Regions from separate parts of the Ideonella sp. genome, predicted to be linked through region 2. Evidence: predicted binding sites of a transcription regulator. Region 2 holds the regulator's gene; the other holds the start of a gene.
What was found. The regulator FNR, encoded in region 2, switches genes on or off when oxygen is low (the NO sensors DNR and NnrR bind a similar motif). The targets are predictions, from matches to a motif close to TTGATNNNNATCAA.
Positions count from the first base shown of each region.

Region 1 (4,409 bases), on a different contig from region 2:
CCCCCCGCGTCACGATCCAGACCGCCGACTTCGACGCCGGCGCCGAAATGGCCCGCCTTCGCACCGGCGACCTGGGCGTGGGCGCCGTCGCCAGCTTCGTCGGCACGGTGCGTGATCGCAACGAGGGCGAAGGCCAGGGCGCCGGCAGCATCAGCGCGATGGAACTGGAGCACTACCCCGGCATGACCGAGCAGGCCATCGAGGCGATGATCGACGCGGCGATGGCTCGCTTTCAGATCCGCGCGGCGCGGGTCATCCACCGCGTGGGCCTGCTGCAGCCGGGTGACCAGATCGTGTTCGTGGCTGTCACCTCGCCCCACCGCGGCGAGGCGTTCCAGGCCTGCGAGTTCCTGATGGACTACCTGAAGACCCAGGCGCCGTTCTGGAAGAAAGAGACCACGCCCGACGGCGCCCACTGGGTCGATGCCCGCGTCAGCGACGATGCCGCGCTGGCCCGCTGGGGCAGCTTCGCCAGCAACGCGGGCCGCTGAGCGCCCATGCAGTCCGGCTGGATGCATGCATTGGCGGTCGCCCTCGGCGGCGCCGTCGGCGCGCTGCTGCGCTGGCGCGTCAGCCTGTGGCTGAACCCGATGCCCTTGCCGTTCGCGCTGGGCACGCTGGTGGTCAACTGCACGGGCGGCTTGCTGATCGGCTTCAGCCTCGTTGCCTTCGAGCGCCACCCGAACGAGACGCTGCGCCTGCTGCTGGTCACCGGCGGCCTGGGCGGGCTGACCACGTTTTCGGCCTATTCGGCCGAGTCGCTGGCGCTGCTGGTGCGCGGCGAGCCCGGCGTTGCGCTGGCCCACACCCTGGCCCATGTGCTGGGGGCGCTGGCGTTTGCCGGCCTGGGTTGGTGGGCGGGGCGCTCGCTCTGGCCGTGAACGAGCACCGCTGCGTGGCCCCGTCGAGTTAGGGCCCCCGCGATTCGCGGCCCGGTTTGGGCCTACCATCGCGGGCAAATGCTGCCTTTCGACGTCAAGGCCCTGCGCAACGCATTGGGCCGATTCACCACCGGCGTGACCATCGCCACCTGCCGCGATGGGCGAGGCCAGGCCATCGGCCTGACCGCCAATTCCTTCAATTCACTGTCGCTGGACCCGCCGCTGCTGCTGTGGTCGCTGCGCCTGGCCAGCCCGGCGTTGCCGGCGTTCCAGCAGGCCAGCCACTTCGCGATCAACGTGCTGTCCGAGGCGCAGGTCAACCTGTCGCGCCGGTTCGCCAGCGCCGTGCCAGACCGCTTCGCCGAAGGCCAATGGTCCGACGGCGCCGGCGGCGCGCCGGTGCTCACCGGCTGCACCGCGGTCTTCGAGTGTGCGCTGCACAGCCAGCAGACGGTGGGCGACCACGTGCTGTTCATCGGCCAGGTCGAAAACATGCATGAAGCCGCCTTGCCGCCGCTGGTCTTCCAGGCCGGGCACTACCGGCTGCTCGGCGAAATCCTTTGAGCAGGCCATGACCACCAGGGGACTTCGATGACCGCCTCCATGCAGACGCACCCCACGCCCCACATCGCCGGTGACCCGGCGCTGTTGAGCCCGCGCCAGCGCGAGCTGGTCGCGCTGGCTGCCGAGCTGGGCCGCACCCGCTTTGCGCCGCGCGCCGCGGCGCACGATCGCGATGCCAGCTTCCCGACCGAAAACTACCGCGACCTGCGCGACAGCGGGCTGTTGGCGCTGTGCGTGCCGGCCGAACGCGGCGGCCTGGGCGCCGACTTCACCACTTTCATGCTGGTGGCCGCCGAGATCGGCCGCCACTGCGGCGCGACCGCGCTGTCGTTCAACATGCACACCTGCGCGTCGCTGTGGGCCGGCCCGGTCGCCGATGCGCTGGACCTGACCCCCGCCGAGCGGGCCGACCAGGAGGCGCACCGCGCCGTGCACTACGAGCGCATCGTCCGCCGCGGCCACGTCTACTCGCAGCCGTTCTCCGAAGGTGGTGCGGCCTCGGCGGGCAAGGCGCCGTGGGGCACGCTGGCCAAGAAGGTCGAAGGCGGCTACCTCGTCACCGGCCGCAAGCTGTTCGCCACGCTGGCCGGCGTGGCCGACTACTACGGCGTGCTCTGCACGCTGGACACGCCGGGCGCTTCGCAGCGAGATGCGCTGTACCTCGCCGTGCCGGCCGATTCGGCCGGCGTGACGGTGAGCGGCGATTGGGACCCGCTGGGCATGCGCGCCACCGTGTCGCGCAACCTGGAAATGAAGGAAGTCTTCGTGCGCGACAACGCGCGCCTGCTGCCCGAGGGCCGCTACTTCGAGGCCAGCCAGCGTTGCCCGCACATGTTCGCCACGATGGCGGCGCCGTACATGGGCATCGCCCAGGCGGCCTACGACTTCACCGTGCAGTACCTGCGCGCCGAGCTGCCCGGCATGCCGCCGGTGCCGCGCCGCATGTACCCGACCAAGCAGCAGGCGGTGGCGCAGATGCGCATCCTGCTCGAGCAGGCGAGGGCGCTGTTCCTGCAGACCGCCCGCGACGCACGCCCCGACCCCGATGCCGACACCCGCATGCGCCTGCTGGCCGGCCACTACACGATCATGGAAAGCGCCAACGCCGTCTGCACGCTGGCCATCCGCACCTGCGGCGGCGCGTCGATGCTGAAGTCGCTGCCGCTGGAGCGGCTGTACCGCGATTCGCGCTGCGGCTCGCTGATGCTGCCGTGGACGGCCGAGCTGTGCCTGGATCAGCTCGGCCGCGACTGCCTGTACGACCCCGGCGAAGGCGACGAGGCGATCGAGCCGGTGTAGGGCCTGGCGGGCGCGGGCCCGAGGTGCCGCCCGCCGTTTGATCTGGCGCAATCCGCCCGGGCATCGGCGCGGCGATCCTCGGGCTTGAAAAGGCCTGGGGACTGCCCCATGTCTTGTGGCAACGGAGGTTCCCACCCATGCGTCTGGACAAACTCACCACCGCCTTCCAACAGGCCCTCGCCGATGCGCAAAGCTTAGCGGTCGCGCGCGACAACCCCTACATCGAGCCCTCGCACCTGCTGGCGGCCATGCTCGCCCAGCCCGATGGCCCCAAGGCCCTGCTGGATCGCTCTGGCGCCAACACCGCGGCGCTGAAGACCGCGATGGACACGGCCATCAACGGCCTGCCCAGCGTGCAAGGCGGCGGCCCGGTGCAACCCGGGCGCGACCTGATCCAGCTGCTGCAGGCGGCCGACAAAGAGGCCAGCAAGCGCGGTGACCAGTTCATCGCCAGCGAGATGTTCCTGCTCGCCCTGGCCGACGCCAAGAGCGACATGGGCGGCATCGTGCGTGGCCACGGCCTCACGCGCAAGGCGCTCGAAGCGGCCATCACCGCGGTGCGCGGCGGCCAGACGGTCGACTCGGCTGAGGCCGAAGGCCAGCGCGAGGCGCTGAAGAAGTACACGCTCGATCTGACCGAGCGCGCCCGCCAGGGCAAGCTCGACCCGGTGATCGGCCGCGACGACGAGATTCGCCGCGCGATCCAGGTGCTGCAGCGCCGCAGCAAGAACAACCCGGTGTTGATCGGCGAGCCGGGCGTCGGCAAGACGGCGATCGTCGAAGGCCTGGCCCAGCGCATCATCAACGGCGAAGTGCCCGACACGCTGAAGAACAAGCGCGTGCTGGTGCTGGACATGGCCGGCCTGCTCGCCGGTGCCAAGTATCGCGGCGAGTTCGAAGAGCGGCTGAAGGCCGTGCTGAAGGAAGTGGCGGCCGACGAAGGCCGGATCATTCTCTTCATCGACGAGTTGCACACGATGGTCGGTGCCGGCAAGGCCGAGGGCGCCATCGACGCCGGCAACATGCTCAAGCCGGCGCTGGCGCGCGGCGAGCTGCACTGCATCGGCGCGACCACGCTGGACGAATACCGCAAGTACGTCGAGAAAGACGCCGCGCTGGAGCGCCGCTTCCAGAAGGTGCTGGTCGACGAGCCCAGCGTGGAGGCCACCATCGCCATCCTGCGCGGCCTGCAAGAGAAGTACGAGGTGCACCACGGTGTCGAGATCACCGACCCGGCCATCGTGGCCGCGGCCGAGCTGAGCCACCGCTACATCACCGACCGCTTCCTGCCCGACAAGGCGATCGACCTGATCGACGAGGCGGCGGCCAAGATCAAGATCGAGATCGACTCGAAGCCCGAGGTCATGGATCGGCTGGACCGCCGCATGATCCAGCTGAAGATCGAGCGCGAGGCGATGAAGAAGGAGCATGACGAGGGCTCGCAGCGCCGCCTTGGCCTGATCGAAGACGAGCTGGTCAAGCTGCAGCGCGAATACGCCGACCTCGAAGAGATCTGGAAGGCCGAGAAGGCCACGGCCCAGGGCTCGGCCCAGGTCAAGGAAGAGATCGAGCGCATCAAGACCCAGGTCGAAGAGCTCAAGCGCAAGGGCAACTTCGACAAGGTGGCCGAGCTGCAGTACGGCAAGCTGCCCGAGCTGGAAAAGC
Region 1 covers NZ_JAYSDQ010000008.1:118,757-123,165, forward strand. Annotated here, with positions in the region: gene ACE3SG_RS12585 (molybdenum cofactor biosynthesis protein MoaE) at 1-491, shown strand, start outside; gene ACE3SG_RS12590 (CrcB family protein) at 498-881, shown strand; gene ACE3SG_RS12595 (flavin reductase family protein) at 960-1,445, shown strand; gene ACE3SG_RS12600 (acyl-CoA dehydrogenase family protein) at 1,473-2,744, shown strand; gene clpB (ATP-dependent chaperone ClpB) at 2,882-4,409, shown strand, end outside.
Region 1: clpB (ATP-dependent chaperone ClpB) is a predicted target of FNR. The motif match lies at 2,782-2,795, and genes of this name have one in related genera.

Region 2 (4,409 bases):
ACCTGGCGCTGGCTGCTGGTCTGGGCTACGCAGCTGGTGTTCTACGGCATGCCGTGGCTGGTCTGGAACGACCGCCAGGCGGTGCTGCTCGACCTGGTCTCGCGGCGCTTCTACATCTTCGGCCTGGTGCTCTACCCGCAGGACTTCATCTACCTGACGGGCCTGCTGATCCTCTCGGCCTACGCCTTGTTCCTGTTCACCGCGGTGGCCGGGCGTCTGTGGTGCGGCTACGCCTGCCCGCAGACGGTCTACACCGAGATGTTCATGTGGGTCGAGCAGAAGTTCGAGGGCGACCGGGCCCAGCGGATGAAGCTCGACAAGAGCCCCTGGACCTGGGAGCGCCTGGCCCGCAAGGGCGGCAAGCAGACGGTCTGGCTGGCCATCGGGCTGTGGACCGGCTTCACCTTCGTCGGCTACTTCACGCCGATCCGCAGCCTGGCGCAAGAGGCGCTGACCCTGGGCTTCGGCCCGTGGGAGTGGTTCTGGGTGCTGTTCTACGGCTTTGCCACCTACGGCAACGCCGGCTACATGCGCGAGCAGGTCTGCAAGTACATGTGCCCCTACGCGCGCTTCCAGAGCGCGATGTTCGACCGCGACACGCTGATCATCAGCTACGACACGAAGCGCGGCGAGCCGCGCGGCGCAAGGCTGCGCAAGGGCGATCCGGCGGCGGCCACGCAGGGCGCGTGCGTCGACTGCGGGCTGTGCGTGCAGGTCTGCCCGACCGGCATCGACATCCGCAAGGGCCTGCAGTACGAGTGCATCGGCTGCGCCGCCTGCATCGACGTGTGCGACGGCATCATGGACAAGATGGCCGCCGGGCTGCCCCAAGCTGCCGCGTCCACCGCGAGCGGCGGCGATGCGGCGGCCAGGGGGCCTTATCGGCGCGGGCTGATCCGCTACGCCACCGAGAACAGCCTCGCCGAGCACCTGGGCTGGCGCCAGATCCTGCAGCGGGTGCTGCGGCCGCGGGTGCTGATCTACAGCACGGTGATGCTGCTGATCGCCGGGGCCTTCGTGGCCAGCCTGGCGCTGCGCAGCCCGTTCCGGGTCGACGTGGTGCGCGACCGCGCCTCGCTGGCGCGCCTGGTCGAAGACGGCCGGGTCGAGAATGTCTTCCGGCTGCAGGTGATGAACGTGACCGAGACACCGCAGCACTACCGTGTCAGCGCGCAAGGCCTGCCAGGGCTGGCCCTGGCGCGGGGCAGCGAGTTGACGCTCGCGCCGGCCGAGGCAAGGTGGCTGACGGTGGCGTTGCAGTTGCCGCCAGAATCGGCCGCCCAGGTGGGTGCCGGCCCCCACCCGATCGAATTTCGTGTAGAACGTGAGTCTGTCGGGGCTGAGCCGCCGGCGCAGGTGAGCGAGAAATCCAGCTTTGTGGTGCCGCGCTGAGAGAGCGGCACGGTCCAACACTGGCCGCCAACGAAGGTGGCCCAGAGGAGTGAAGCGATGAATGCGACCCGTACGCAAGACCAGGCGCTGCAGGCGCGCGCCTGGTGGCGTGAGCCGATGGTGTGGCTGATGATCGGCGGCCCGCTGGTCGTGGTGGTCGCCAGCCTGGTGACTGCGGTCATCGCCGCGCGTGGGGCCGACCCCGTGCTGAATCTGCAAGAGCGTGGCGGTGTGAGCGAGCGCTCGGCCGCGCCGGACGCGATGACGCCCGCGCTGCAGGCACGCAACCACGCCGCCACCGCCAAGCCCTGATGGGTGACACCGTGGCGCCAAACGGGGGAGCCGCCATGCCCCACCACCACGTGGCAGAGATCGATGTTGCGCCGCCGGTGCGCTGGCTGTGCATCCTCTGGCCGGCCTTCCTGATGGCGGGCGTGCTTGAGATGCTGGTCTTTGCCGTCGTCGACCCCCACCAGCTTTCATGGGCCGGTGCCGATTCGGCAGACTGGCAGCCGACAACCGTCTACTCGGTGGCTTTCCTGTTGTTCTGGCTGGTGATCGCGCTCGCGTCGACGATCACCCATTTCCTGACCCACCCGAACGTCGAGTGAGCGGCGCGCGGCGCCGATGGGCGCCGTGACGGCATGGCGCCCAGCCGGTGGCTTGCGCTCAGCAGGTGGCGCCGTTGACCAGCTGCTGCAGTCCAGCCTGGTTGATGATGCGGATCTGGCGCTGCCTGACCTGCAGCAGCCCGTCTTCCTGGAACTTCGAGAACGTGCGGCTGACCGTTTCGAGCTTCAGCCCGAGGTAGCTGCCGATCTCTTCGCGCGTCATGCGCAGCACCAGCGCCGAGGCCGAGAAGCCGCGCGACTGCAGGCGCTGGGTCAGGTTCAGCAGAAAGGCCGCCAGGCGCTCTTCGGCGCGCATGCTGCCCAGCAGCAGCATCACGCCGTGGTCGCGCACGATCTCGCGGCTCATGATCTTGTGGAACTGGCGCTGCAGGTCGCCGAACTCGCGCGACAGGTGCTCCAGCTCGGCAAAGGGGATCACGCAGACCTGCGAGTCTTCCAGCGCCACGGCGTCGCAGGTGTGGCGGTCGCCGCTGATCCCGTCCAGGCCCAGCAACTCGCCGGCCATCTGGAAGCCGGTCACCTGGTCGCGCCCGTCTTCGGACGAGACCCGGGTCTTGAAGAAACCGGTGCGCACCGCAAAGAGCGACTGGAAAGGCTCACCGGCGCGAAACAGCGTGTCGCCCCGGGCCACGGTGCGGCGCGTGGCCACCAGCTGGTCCAGCCGGGCGAGGTCGGTGCTCGACAAGCCCACCGGCAGGCACAGCTCGCGCAGGTTGCAGCTGGAGCAGGCCACGTTGAAGGCGCCAGCCCGTTCGCGGGCGCGTTCCGTGGCGGCCGCGCCGGGCTCGCGCGGGGGGAAAGGGCAGGGGTCGGCAGTGGGCATGATCATCCTCAACAACGGCGCAATTTTTCGCCGCAGGGGCCCCCGTCGGCTTGCGCCAGATCAAGCGCCGGGCCGGCACTGCGCGGCACGATTGGCCCCATGCCTGATCTGACCGTTGCCCCTGCTGCCGGCATTGCCACTCCCGAGTCGACGCCGGGCGGCCTGCCGCTTTCGTTGTTGCGCCGCTTCGACGTGCCGGGGCCGCGTTACACCTCGTACCCCACGGCCGACCGGTTCGTCGAGGCCTTCGGCCCGGCCGACCTTGAACAGGCCTTGCGCCAGCGCGCCGACGGGGCCTGCGTCGGCGCCCGCACGCCGCTGTCGCTGTACGTGCACATCCCGTTCTGCGAATCGTTGTGCTACTACTGCGCCTGCAACAAGGTCATCACCAAGCACCACGATCGCGCCGCCGAATACCTGCTGGCGCTGCGCGCCGAGATCGCGCTGTATGCCAAGGTGCTGGGTGCGCCGCAGCCGGTGTCGCAGCTGCACCTGGGCGGCGGTTCGCCCACCTTCTTGAGCGACGCCGAGCTCGAAGGCCTGATGGCCGAGCTGAACGATGCGTTTCGCCTGACCCCGAATGCCGAGGTGTCGATCGAGGTCGACCCGCGCACGGTGACCGCCGAGCGCCTGGCGGCCTTCCGGCGCATGGGCTTCAACCGGCTCAGTTTCGGCGTGCAGGATTTCGACCCCGAGGTGCAGAAGGCCGTGCACCGGGTGCAGAGCTTCGAAAGCGTGCGCGACCTGATCCTGGCGTCTCGCGCGCTGGGCTACGAGTCGATCAACACCGACCTGATCTACGGCCTGCCGAAACAGACGCCGGCCTCGTTCGCCCACACCGTGGCGCAGGTGGCCGAGTTGCGGCCCGACCGCATCGCGCTGTATGCCTACGCGCACCTGCCGCAACGCTTCAAGCCGCAGCGCCGCATTGAAGCGGCGATGCTGCCGCCGCCGGGCGACCGGGTGGCCATGCTGTCCGGCGCGATCGCGGGCTTCATGGGCCATGGCTACAGCTACATCGGCATGGACCACTTCGCGCTCGCCGACGACGCGCTGGCCGCCGCCAAGCGGCAGGGCCGGTTGCACCGCAACTTCCAGGGCTACAGCACGCAGCCCGACTGCGATTTGATCGGCCTGGGCGTGTCGGCCATCGGCCGCATGGGCGCCACCTACAGCCAGAACGCGAAGACGCTGCCCGAGTACTACGACGCGATCCGCCACGGCCAGCTGCCCACCGTGCGGGGCCTGGCACTGACCCGCGACGACCTGCTGCGCCGGGCCGTGATCATGGCGCTGATGTGCCAAGGGCGGGTCGAGTTCGAGTCGATCGAGCTGGCCTACCTGGTGAACTTCCGCGACTACTTCCGGGCCGAGCTGGGCGATCTCGCCACCTTCGCGGCCGAAGGGCTGGTCACCGTGGAGCCGGGCGCGCTGCAGGTGACCGCGTCGGGCTGGTTCGTGGTGCGGGCCATCGCGATGGTCTTCGACAAGCACCTGCAGGCCGACAAGGTGCGCGAGCGCTTCTCGCGCATCATCTGAGCCGCCTGCTGCCGCGATGACCG
Region 2 covers NZ_JAYSDQ010000026.1:53,695-58,103, reverse strand. Annotated here, with positions in the region: gene ccoG (cytochrome c oxidase accessory protein CcoG) at 1-1,392, shown strand, start outside; gene ACE3SG_RS26275 (hypothetical protein) at 1,450-1,704, shown strand; gene ACE3SG_RS26270 (hypothetical protein) at 1,740-2,003, shown strand; gene fnr (fumarate/nitrate reduction transcriptional regulator Fnr) at 2,062-2,847, opposite strand; gene hemN (oxygen-independent coproporphyrinogen III oxidase) at 2,947-4,386, shown strand; gene ACE3SG_RS26255 (sulfite exporter TauE/SafE family protein) at 4,403-4,409, shown strand, end outside.